3 regions of the Vibrio sp. Vb1574 genome follow, and region 2 is predicted to be linked to each of the others. Evidence: predicted binding sites of a transcription regulator. Region 2 holds the regulator's gene; each other region holds the start of a gene.
What was found. The regulator PurR, encoded in region 2, represses purine synthesis genes. The targets are predictions, from matches to a motif close to TNANGNAAACGTTTNCNTNA.

Region 1: a site for PurR is predicted at 2,289-2,308, ahead of glpX (class II fructose-bisphosphatase). Genes of this name have one in related genera too.
Region 3: a site for PurR is predicted at 1,653-1,672, ahead of purT (formate-dependent phosphoribosylglycinamide formyltransferase). Genes of this name have one in related genera too.

Annotation. Positions count from the first base shown of each region.
Region 1 covers NZ_JAWOTC010000014.1:87,773-91,990, reverse strand. The annotation lists gene R7O12_RS12040 (1,4-dihydroxy-2-naphthoate polyprenyltransferase) at 139-1,056, shown strand; gene rraA (ribonuclease E activity regulator RraA) at 1,133-1,639, shown strand; gene zapB (cell division protein ZapB) at 1,775-2,017, opposite strand; gene glpX (class II fructose-bisphosphatase) at 2,366-3,373, shown strand; gene R7O12_RS12020 (helix-turn-helix transcriptional regulator) at 3,924-4,218, shown strand, end outside.
Region 2 covers NZ_JAWOTC010000059.1:3,501-7,718, forward strand. The annotation lists gene R7O12_RS22420 (TfoX/Sxy family DNA transformation protein) at 79-669, opposite strand; cyclic di-GMP riboswitch class I at 786-875, opposite strand; gene purR (HTH-type transcriptional repressor PurR) at 1,163-2,167, opposite strand; gene torD (molecular chaperone TorD) at 2,635-3,282, opposite strand; gene torR (two-component system response regulator TorR) at 3,549-4,218, shown strand, end outside.
Region 3 covers NZ_JAWOTC010000058.1:1,071-5,288, reverse strand. The annotation lists gene R7O12_RS22280 (LrgB family protein) at 1-276, shown strand, start outside; gene cdd (cytidine deaminase) at 707-1,594, shown strand; gene purT (formate-dependent phosphoribosylglycinamide formyltransferase) at 1,738-2,913, shown strand; gene R7O12_RS22265 (thiopurine S-methyltransferase) at 2,986-3,636, opposite strand; gene R7O12_RS22260 (hypothetical protein) at 3,952-4,218, shown strand, end outside.

The DNA.
Region 1 (4,218 bases), on a different contig from region 2:
CACTCGCCTTCACCACCGCACAACCGGACGATAGATTCTGAATAACCCTTTGACTTCTAGTTGAGTTGTTTTAGGTCAATAGCGTATCTGCCTCTTTGTGCTTATACTGGGCACATTGGTTACTAGCACGAAATTTCCATGAAACAATCTTTACAGATCTGGCTTGAAGCTGCTCGCCCAAAAACACTACCTCTGGCATTAGTCTCTATCTTAACGGGTAGTGTACTCGCCTACTCGGCGGGTCATTTTTCACCGACAATTGCCATCATGGCTTTCGTAACCGCGACGTTGCTGCAAATTCTATCCAATCTTGCGAACGACTACGGCGATGCCGTTCAAGGTACAGATAACGACAAACGCCTTGGCCCATTACGAGCGATGCAGTCTGGCGCGGTAAGTGCTAAACAGATGAAACAAGCGATTATCTTTAACATCGTTCTGACCGCAATCTCAGGCTTGGTGTTAGTTTTCTATTCACTAAGTTCACTGGAAAGCATTGTTACTTTTATCGGGCTGGGAATTTTGGCCATTCTCGCAGCCATTGCTTATACCATGGGTAGCAAACCATACGGTTACGTGGGGCTTGGCGATATATCAGTGTTCTTGTTTTTTGGTTTACTCGGCGTATCCGGTACCTACTTCTTGCATACCGGTCACGTAGACACCACGCTATTCTTACCTGCTTTAGGCTGCGGTTTACTCGCCGTTGCAGTACTCAACATCAACAATATGCGTGATATAGAGAACGACCGAGAGTGTGGTAAACGCACGGTGGCGGTACGCTTAGGTCAACGTAAAGCCAAGCAGTACCACTTTATCTTACTTGGCGGAGCTATCCTTGCCTTTGCGGCTTACTTGTTAATTCAAGACAAACCCGTTTGGATTAGCTTGCCATTTTTACTTAGTATTTATTTCGTGGCCGATCATGGTAAAGCAGTTTGGCATACACAAAAGCCCGCTCAGATAGCACCAATGATGCCAGTCATCGTGAAATGCTCTCTAGTCACCAACGTTTTGTTTGCAACAATTGTGGTAGCTCAAACTCTAGTAAGTTAAAAAAGGATTGTCATTGCATTGACTTAATGCCTAGATATACTCAAAGACAACCAATTTCTGTTTAGAAAGGTACGCTATGGAATACAATACCTCAGCACTCTGTGATATCTACCTCGATCAGGTAGATGTGGTTGAACCAATGTTCAGTAACTTTGGCGGTCGCGCTTCATTTGCCGGGCAAATCACCACCATCAAGTGTTTTGAAGATAATTCGTTGATCCGCGAGACATTAGAGCAAGATGGACTTGGTCGCGTTTTGTTAATTGACGGTGGCGGTTCCCTACGTAAAGCCCTTATCGATGCAGAAATCGCAACCATTGCGGAAGAAAACGAGTGGGAAGGCATTGTCGTTTACGGCTGTGTTCGTGAAGTAGATGAACTTGAAGATATGAACTTAGGCATTCAAGCCCTCGCCTCTATTCCTGTTGGAGCGACCAGCCAGGGTATTGGCGAATTGGATATACCAGTCAACTTTGGCGGCGTTAGCTTCCTTCCAGAAGATTACATTTACGCTGATAGCACCGGAATTATCCTGTCGCCAGAACCATTGAATATTGATTTAGAGTTGGATGAAGAAGCATAACGAGTCTTAGGCGCCTAAGTTATAGGGTCTTCTCTTGGCTCTTAGCGCCTAGCCTTGTCTTAACATTTTCTACTTCCCTAAAACACAAACACCCGCTTAACGCGGGTGTTTTTAATTTGGAATGAAGAAGCCGAATTATTCCACTTCGTCCATTTTGCCAAGTAGTGCACGAATGCGCTCTTGCCATTGTGCGTGCTCTTGCTGTGCTTGTTGTGCTTTTTGCTCTAGCTCTTCACGTTGAGAGCGAAGCTCGTTCGCTTCTTCCGCAAGTTTAGCTTTATCTTCTTTCAGCTCTTCGACTTCCATCTGAAGAAGAGTGATTGTGTCAACTGCAGTTTGAATTTTAGATTCTAGTTGTTCTAGTACTTCAAAAGACATCTTGGCCTACCTATGTTATTCCGTTGGGACGATGTGCGAGATTGATGCACACCTAACCTATATAAGGTTCATTCTACTCAGCGTCGCGATGAGAAACACTCACTATATTCGATATTTTGCATCATTCGGTCAAAAAATCAGCGCAATCTCACTAAACGCTGACTTTTCTTGTCGCCGAAGCATTTTTGAGCAAGGATTTTGCGTCTCGCTACGCTGAAAATCGCCCTAAGTATTGATCAAATTCAAGTTAGATAAAGTAAAAGCCTCGCAAAAAGGCAAACGTTTACTCGACCTTGTGATAGAATCGCCGCGCAAATTCTTCTTCCCTCTTGCTTACTTGGAGACATCATGAAACGCGATTTAGCAATGGCATTTTCCCGTGTGACTGAAGGTGCAGCTCTGGCTGGTTACAAATGGCTTGGCCGTGGCGATAAAAACGCAGCCGATGGCGCAGCTGTTGAAGTTATGCGCACGCTACTGAACAAAACAGATATCAGTGGTGAAATTGTCATTGGTGAGGGTGAAATCGATGATGCGCCAATGCTGTACATTGGTGAGCAAGTGGGTATTGGTGGTGATGAAGTAGATATTGCAGTCGACCCGATTGAAGGAACGCGTATGACGGCAATGGGACAATCGAACGCACTAGCCGTACTTGCCGCAGGTGAGAAAGGCAGCTTTCTTAAAGCGCCAGATATGTACATGGAAAAACTGGTTGTTGGCCCTGGTGCAAAAGGCGTAATTGACTTAGAAAAGCCGTTAAAAGAAAACCTAGAGAACGTAGCAAAAGCCCTGAACAAGCCACTTGATACCCTAGTCGTTATTACCCTTGCGAAACCTCGCCACGATAACGTTATTGCAGAAATGCAAGCAATGGGCGTACGTGTCTTTGCGGTGCCTGATGGTGACGTGGCTGCCTCTATTCTGACTTGTATGCCAGACAGTGAAGTGGACATGATGTACTGTATTGGTGGCGCGCCAGAAGGGGTAGTATCAGCAGCGGTAATTCGAGCGCTAGACGGTGATATGCACGGTCGCCTGCTTCCTCGTCACGAAGTAAAAGGCAATACTGAAGAAAACCGCATTTACGGTGCAGATGAACTAAAACGCTGCGATGAAATGGGCGTAAAAGCGAATGTTGTCCTCAAAATGGAAGACATGGCTCGTAGCGACAATGTGGTATTTTCAGCTACAGGCATCACTAAAGGTGACTTGCTGGAAGGTATCTCTCGTCAAGGCAATATTGCAACCACAGAAACGCTGCTCGTGCGCGGTCGATGCCGAACTATTCGCCGCATTAAGTCGACTCACTACCTAGATCGTAAGGATCCAGAAGTACGCGATATTATTCTTTAAGCATTTCTCGAGGCTCTCGCTCAGTCTGAGCTTGAGCCTTTCTTTCCGCACAACGGGCAATAGATTCTGAATCACACTCGTTCCTCGTTGTTCAGAATGACGGTGACTTTAATAAGCTCTAAATCGAAAGAACTCGTCATTCTAGCGAACTCCAGCGAGACTAAGAATCTAGTTGTAACAAGCTCCTATTCTTTCCTGGTCACCTTAACCACTACTCAACCAAAAAATAGATTCTGAATCACCTCGTCCCTCGCCGTTCAGAGTGACGGTTACCATAGCAAGCTCTAAATCAAAAGAACTCGTCATTCTAGCGAGCCCCAGCGAGACTAAGAATCTGGTAACAGCAGACTCCTATTCTTTCCTGGTCACCTTAACCGCTGCACAATCGGACGATAGATTCTGAATCACCTTATCCCTCGCCGTTCAGAATGACGACATATATTGGCTCATATGAACATAGCCCCTACAAATCCACACTCAAATTAAGTCAACACTTTTCTTTACTAACCCTATCGCGCATAATATGTACTGACGTATAAATGGTGGGTATATGAAGACCGTAGATAGGATATTGCAAATCGTTAAGCGTGATGGCTCCGTCACTGCAAAACAACTCTCTTCTGAGCTAGGTATGACAACCATGGGGGCGCGTCAGCACCTGCAGAGTTTAGAAGATGATGGCATCCTGTCTATCCATGACGTAAAAGTAAAAGTTGGTCGCCCTGCTCGTCATTGGTCTCTCACTCAAAAAGGTCATGAGCAATTTGCTGACCGTCACGGTGAGTTGACCATTCAGTTTATAGAAGCTGTCGAACATATCTTTGGCAAAGATGGACTGGAAAAAG
Region 2 (4,218 bases):
AGTAGGAAAACCGAAAAAATTTCACAAAAAAACCGCAGATTAGACTGCGGTTTTACAAGATAGTTTTTAGGCCGACTTTTATTGGAGGCCGTTCATCAACTCATCTCGGCGAGCTTGAGGTACCACACTCCAATGAGTGCCGTTGATAGCACCTTCTAGTGCCCATAGCAACTCAATGTTGACGGTTGCAGAGTGCGTATCTCTTATCGCTTTATAGGCGTTAAGCGCACCTTCCTCTTCAAGCTTCTCTACGGATTCGATGCCGGCTTTTTTTAGCATGCGCTCGGTAGCCAGTCGTAAGTTAGGCAAATCTTTCAAACGGTTAGGCTTTGTACTTGCTTGCTGTTCTTTCTCAAGCTTTGCCTTTTTCAATGATTGATTCGCTACTTCGATTAAGCGTTCGCTTGATTCCCATAAATCGCTGGAAATAGCGTAGTACTTTGTAACGACTGGAAAGCCACGTTTTTTATAAACGTAAGGCTTTAGCCCTTGTTTCTCGAAGTCAGATGAAGTTTTTTGGTCTGCTCTGATATGAAGCTGATTGTTTACCACTAGTGCAAACATTGTTTCATCAGCGAATAGTCCGAAGCCACCAAACATTGAGCGCGACTTGATATTACCAAGTGCCTCAAATAGCTTCATAGAGTCTTTGAGTATCGGTTTATCCATGTTTTGTTATCTCGGTGTAATTAATATTACGCCACCAAAAGTCAGGTCCGAGAGAGTAGCAAACATGCGTAAAAACAATGTCATTACAGAGTAAAGTCATTGCTTACACACTTGCCATCGGTAACCCCGCTACCTTCCATATCGTAATATGGTTCAGGCCGGAGGCTTTGCGTCCCACTCTTTCGAATGGTTTGCCCTGTGCGTGACACAATGAGCATACTTCTTATATTGAATTAACATCACGGTTTAGCGTTAAAAGTGTGATTTCGGTTCAATAAAAATGATAGATTGAATGCTCTATTTTGCATATGGAAAGGTGCAAATTGGCCTTTGAAAAGGAGTTCTTAATATATATTACATTTATATAAAACAGGGAGTTAACGTTAGTCAATTGTTATTAGAGTGGTGTGAAGTATTAGAGAATGCTTAATTTTTCCAAAAAAATAAGCGCCCCTGTAGAGCGCTTATTTAACACGGTTAAATACAGTGAAATTTAGTTCATTTTTTTCACAGTATTTCGAATTACAAGCTCAGGTTGCATCTCGAAAATTCGTTTTTCGTGTTCTTTATCTTTGATACGCTCAAGTAGAATTTCGAATGCATTTTTACCAACACGACGTTTAGGTTGGTGGATAGTCGTTAGCGGTGGAGAGAAGTATTCTGCAAGCTCGATGTTGTCGTAGCCGATCACTGAAATATCTTCAGGAATTTTGATCCCGTTTTGTTGCAAGCGGCTCATTAGGCCTAGAGCCATTGTGTCGTTAAAACAGAATACCGCCGTCGGGCGCTTGTCCATTGCGGTAATTTTATCTGCAACTAATACGGCCGTATCACATTCAAAGTTACCTTCAAGGATCCAGTCTTCATTTACAGCTAGGTTCGCTTCGCTCATTGCGCGACGGAAACCTGCAATGCGCTCTTGGCAAGCAAGCTTTTCAAAATGACCGCTTAGACAAGCGATATCCGTATGACCATTGTCAATCAGATGTTTGGTTGCAATGTAGCCACCTTCTTCTGAGTTATCCATGATCTTGTCTGCTTGTGAGCTCTCTGGGCCCCAATCCATGACCACTTTAGGAATGTCCGCATGACGGTCAAGCATCTCTTTTAGTTCTTCGGTTAAGTCAGAACACATCACTAGGATGCCATCAACGCGCTTTTCAGCCAGCATACGAATGTAATCGCGTTGTTTTTCGTAAATCCCGCCTGTGTTACATAAAATCAGAGTATAGCCTTGGCGGTAACAGTAGCTCTCAACGCCATCAATCACTTCTGAGAAAAATAGGTTAGTTGATTGAGTTACTAACATGCCAATCGTACGAGTTGAGTTGCATTTTAGGCTGCGTGCAACGGCACTTGGCGCGTAATTCAGCTCGTCAACGGCTTTCATTACTTTTTCTTGCGTTGCTTCTGCAACGAAACGCGTTTTATTGATAACGTGCGAAACTGTCGTAGTGGAAACGCCGGCTAAGCGAGCAACGTCTTTTATCGTGGCCATAAATGGTGTCCTGTATCGAGCTACTGAAATATGTCGTATTGGATGTACCTGATGCTCTAATGGTTTCACACCTAGCAATATAAAATTGGCGCTAAGTGTCTCGGCAGCGGTTGATCCAAGTGCGACAAAAGGGTGCGTAGCAGCATCGGTCGATGAATTTTATCTTTTTTCTATCTGATGAGAAATTGCCATCAACCTGTTAAGAAAACACAAAAACCGCTATATTTCAGCGGTTTACATATAAATCATATTTAATCGTTTGCGCTCACATTTTAGCCCTATGTGGACTGACTAGCAATGTTTTCAGCACGAGATTTGTGTATTTGAAGTCACATTTTGACTGCTAAATAACCAAGCGTCTTTGCGCTAAGTTAAGGCAAACGAATATTATACCCAAGTTACTTACAATTGGTCACTTTCGGCATACAGGAAGCCCGATAGGCAGGCTCCCTAAAAATAGGCGGCAATTATTCACCAAGAAGGTAGGCGCTGTCTAGTTTACAAAATGCAACTAATAGTTTCGCGACACTCGAGTAAAATCCAAATTCGTCGAATTGTTTACATTTGTCTGAAAACTGAGGTAACCAAGACATCAATTGTTGCTGGATAAAGTCGTTTTGTTTAACGAAGGCTTCTTCCATGTGTTTTTCTTGTTCAAGCTCGTTTGAGCGGATAATCATGTTCCCGAGAAAGTCGAGCTCAACGGCTAAGTGATCCGCAGGTTCCTTTAGGTTTTCGTCTACTTGAACGCCAAATTCAGCCATCAACTTTTCCATTTCCTCAGCTGGCTTGTCATTCAGTAAACCTGATTCACCAATGTATATGGATGCGTAAGGAAGAGCGCCGTATTTTTCTGTCTTCAAAAACAGTTCACAAAAGTCAGCTGCAAGCTCTAGTTGTGCATCTTCACGATCTTGTAACCGATTCAATGCATCAACTAGGCTATCAACGGCTGGTTTTAGCGACTCATTTTCACCTAAACCTGCGAGAAAACTGCGAATTTCAACACTGTGATAGGCTTCCAATTCTTTCTCTGTTAGTTCTTTTGCGAACAAGCTCGAAAACCACCAGTAAATTTCAGCGCGTTTTTCATTAAAAGCTTTCACTTCTTGCATTTTGGGCTCCTGAATGATGCTTCAAGTCATGCATCACAAAGTCAATTAGGGATATCCCCTAAGTGTAATCAATTAAAATGAATAGCAGTAACTATAATTGTTATGTTTTATGGTCAAAAATGACCGTTTATTAATAGCAATGGGCAAGCTTGTTTTGAATCAATAAAAACGCTAAATCTTGCGTTTTAATGTATCTATGACTAGAAATGTTACTAGTTATGAATAGAATACGTCTTGGATAATAAGAAGACAGAAAAGTGGTGTAAATGAGCTATCACGTATTAGTCGTAGAAGATGATGTTGTAACTCGTAGTAAGCTTGCGGGATATTTCCAAAATGAGGGCTACCAAGTCAGCGAAGCAGAGAGTGGCGCAGAAATGCGTGAAGTTTTGCAAGCGGGCGATGTAGACCTGATCATGCTGGATATTAACCTGCCTGGTGAAGACGGCCTGATGCTTACTCGTGAGTTACGTAGCCAATCGGATATTGGTATCATATTAGTAACAGGACGCACGGATAGCATTGATAAAATCGTAGGCCTAGAAATGGGTGCTGACGATTATGTGACAAAACCTTTTGAACTGAGAGAGCTGTTAGTTCGCGTTAAAAACTTGCTGTGGCGTATTTCAGCGGCGCGCAGTGGCAGCTCGAAAGCGAATGAAACCAGTGAAGAGCACATTGTGCGCTTTGGGGAGTGGACATTCGACATTCAACGTCGCGCACTTAGCCGCAACGGTGAGCCAGTAAAACTAACTAAAGCAGAGTATGAACTTTTGGTGGCATTATCGTCTTATCCTAACCAGGTGTTAAGTCGTGAGCGTATTTTGAACATGATCAGCCATCGAGTGGATGCGCCGAATGACCGCACCATTGATGTTCTTATTCGACGTATGCGCGCAAAAATGGAGTTCGATCCTAAGAACCCACAGATTTTTG
Region 3 (4,218 bases), on a different contig from region 2:
GGTGGTGAAGCCGCCGTTGCAGCGATCTTGGTTCTGATTGTCGGTTTATTGGGCGCAATTTTGGCATACCCAATTTACAATTTGATTGGAATTAAACACCCGATTGCACGTGGTCTGACAATGGGTACAGTCTCTCATGCCTTAGGCACCGCTACTTGTGCAGAGAAACAGCCCATAGATGCCGCGTTCTCATCACTCGCATTGGTTTTATGTGGGATCATAACTTCTATTTTGGCTCCAAGCTTTTTTGCTTTGGCTGTCTGGCTATATCAATAGTTAAGCGCTCTCGGTCTGCCCTCCTTCCGGCAGGCCGTAGCCTTTCCGCTTCTTCCTTACCCTTTTCAAAACCCTATCTTATCTATCAACCTCACCCAGTAATATCGTGAAGGGACTTGATCGAGATATACATTCATAGCGTTAGCATTCTAGGTGCTACCACTCGCTCTAGATTACGTAGGTATAAAATAGCATAGCGGTAAAAGTCGCGTTAGTAACATACTCCTGCTCCTTGGTCATATGAATATATACTGATATGGTTAATTGTGAGACGGAGATAACGCTTCACACCTGTGCAATCGAATACATGTGTGAGCTCACTCTAATTATGTAACAGAATTATCAATTGCATTATTTATCGTGATCTAACGCACGGAACATTTCTATCTTTCACATAGAATAACTGTCCATGCAATAACAAGGATTCAACATGAAAAGTCGCATTGAACAGGCGCTAGCAGGCGCTCCAGAAGCACTTTCCAAACAACTTGCTCCTATCATCCAAGCTGATGATTTTGATGCTACGCTTTCAGTTCAACAATTTGAGCAGTTGCTTTCAGCTACCGGTCTATCAGACAAAGAGCTTCGTGTTGCGCTACTTCCTTTTGCCGCAGCGTACTCCTATGCTCCCCTTTCTGACTTTTATGTCGGCGCTATCGTTCGTGGTCTTTCAGGTCGCCTTTACTTCGGTGCCAACATGGAATTCTTTGGTGTACAGTTGGGTCAAACGGTTCACGCAGAGCAGTCTGCGATTAGCCATGCTTGGATGAAAGGCGAACGTGGTGTTAAGGATATCACTATCAACTTCAGCCCATGTGGTCACTGCCGCCAGTTCATGAATGAGTTATCTACCGCAAACGAGCTTAAAATCCAGCTCCCAGAACGCGAAGAAAAGTCACTTCATGAATACCTGCCTGAAGCCTTTGGACCAAACGATCTCGGTATCGAGTCCGGCTTAATGGCAGAAGTTAAACACCAGTTCTCATGTGATGATGAAGGCGCACTCATCCAAAGTGCAGTTGAAGCGATGAACATGAGCCACTCACCATACACCAACAACTTGAGTGGTTTAGCATTAGAGATGACTAGCGGCCGTGTATTCCAAGGCGCTTATGCAGAAAATGCAGCGTTCAATCCTAGCTTGCCGCCGTTACAAGTTGCGCTAATCCAAGTTTTACTTGCGGGTGAAACCTTTGACAGCATCAAAGCCGCTGCATTGGTAGAGAACTCAGAAGGTAAGATCAGTCATTTAGCCGATACGCAATCAACGTTGGAAGCGTTGAATCCAGATATTCCGCTTAGTTTTGTCAACGTATAAACGACAAATTCAACAAAAAGCTCTACAACATGTAGAGCTTTTTTATTACCTAAAAACCAAAAGCAAACGTTTGCTTTGTCATAAAACTTCAGTATGATCTCCTGCAATTTCTGTCTCATCACTCTATTTTGTAAGGGAACACTATGTTTGGCACTGCAACTAGCGCAAATGCTACCCGTGTATTACTTTTAGGCTCTGGCGAACTCGGTAAAGAAGTCGCCATTGAATGCCAGAGACTTGGTTTAGAAGTGATTGCTTGTGATCGCTATGCCAATGCTCCAGCGATGCAAGTCGCTCACCGTAGTTATGTTATCGACATGTTAGATGGGAACGCCTTAGAAGAAGTTATTACGAAGGAACAACCTACTTACGTCGTACCAGAAATTGAAGCCATCGCAACCGGCAAACTGGTAGAGCTTGAAGAGAAAGGACTGAATGTTGTTCCAACCGCTAAGGCAACCAGGCTAACAATGAATCGTGAAGGTATCCGACGTTTGGCAGCAGAAGAACTGGAATTGACGACTTCACCTTATCGTTTTGCAGATAACTTTGAAGACTTCAAAGCCGCGGTTGAGCATGTGGGTATTCCGTGCGTGGTGAAGCCTGTGATGAGCTCTTCAGGTAAAGGGCAAAGTGTTATCAAGACCGAAGACGACGTTACAAAAGCATGGGATTACGCTCAGGAAGGCGGACGTACGGGTGCAGGTCGCGTTATCGTGGAAGGTTTTATCGACTTCGATTACGAAATCACTTTATTGACCATCAGAGCCGTTGACGGTGTGCATTTCTGTGCTCCAATTGGTCATCGTCAGGAAGATGGCGACTACCGCGAATCATGGCAACCGCAAGCTATGTCAGAAAACGCAGTAAAAGCAGCTGAATACACGGCTGAGAAAGTGGTAAACGCGCTCGGTGGCTACGGCATCTTTGGTGTAGAGCTGTTTGTCAAAGGCGATAAAGTCATTTTCAATGAGGTCTCTCCTCGCCCTCACGATACGGGTATGGTTACAATGATTTCGCAGGAAATGTCTGAGTTTGCTCTCCACGTGCGCGCGTTTACCGGAATGCCAATTAATAATATTGTGCAACATGGCCCATCTGCGTCTGCTGTTATTCTTGGACAAGGGACTTCCACAAACATTCGCTTTGAAAACCTAAGCAAAGCTTTAGCTCAACCTCAAACACAAGTTCGTCTATTCGGTAAGCCAGAAATCGATGGTCGCCGCCGTTTAGGTGTTGTCCTTACGCGACGAAAAACCACCGAAGAAGCCGTTCAAGATGCTGTTGAAAGTGCTTCAAAAGTGAATATCATTTATTAAATACGAACCACTCATACAAAAATAGCGCAGCTCAAATTGCTGCGCTATTTCGTGTTCCAAACCGAAGAGAGCCTATTCACTCTCGATTAAGTACACTTCTTCAGAGAAGCGACTTAAGCCTTTTTTCGCAATTTTAGGATGATTCTCGTCAGCTTCATCTACGTTCAAACAAGTAACTTTGTAACCTGAAAATAACTGCTCAATCTCTTCGACCGGCACGCTAAATGGAGGCCCCGCCATCTCTTCTTGAGGATAGTTGAGTGTAACAAGCAAAATACGACCGCCTGGGTTCAAAAGTTGCTTGAGACGCTCTACATACTCCTCTCGCATATCTTGCGGTAAAGCAACCAACGCGGCGCGATCATAAATGATATCGGCTTGAGATACTGGTGCAGTGAAAAAGTCCCCAGTATAAATAGAGAGCTCATCAAATTGATAAAGCTCGTGCATGCCATTAAGAGGCGTTACCGTTGGCGTGTAAAAATGTTCAGCAAAAAAGGCACGCACAGCAATATGGCTTAGCTCAACGCCTTCAACCGAAGCATGCTTCATCGCTAGCCAAATCAAGTCTTCTGACTTTCCACATAAAGGAACTAACACTTTATCTTCACGCTTTGGATTAGTGTGTTTCCAATATACTGGTAATAGCTGGTTTACATCTTCCAAGTGAAATCCGATTTGATTGCTGGCCCATTTGTTATGCCAAAATTCTTGGTCTCTCATTTTACTTTCTACTTGTCGGCTGTTTTCATTTTGAGAGGTAAGACTAACGTTTTTTTTCAATTTGTCTATGCCGTTCATCTTTGGTTAATACTGCGGTGATAGGATGTAATCGGTCTCATAGGAGACGCGCCTTTATCTGATAATCAGAATAAAGAAAAGAGAAATGGTGATCTAACGCATGATTCTACTTCAAGATAAAACTGAAACCTTGGAATCTTTCGTAATGGCCCCATTTATAAGTTAGTACCTGATTTGCCGAACTTAGCGACCTTTATGTTCCCTATTTTCTAAGTACAAGCAAGTTAAGGAGAGTGAATGAGCTTATTTCTTCGTACTACAGCATTGATGCTTTTGGTACTTAGCCGTGCACCGGCATTTGCCGCACTTCCAATTACCCCTGCGCCTAATGGCGAACAAAATCGTTCAACCAGCCAAAACGAAGTTTGTGCGAAACTTTTTAAACACAGCCTTAGCGGTTTATATGGCATTCAGTCAATCGACACCACACCAACTCAGCCATATTCTGACTTCGACATTCTTTACAGCAAAGCTCACCAAGCGCAATTTGAACTTGAAACTATC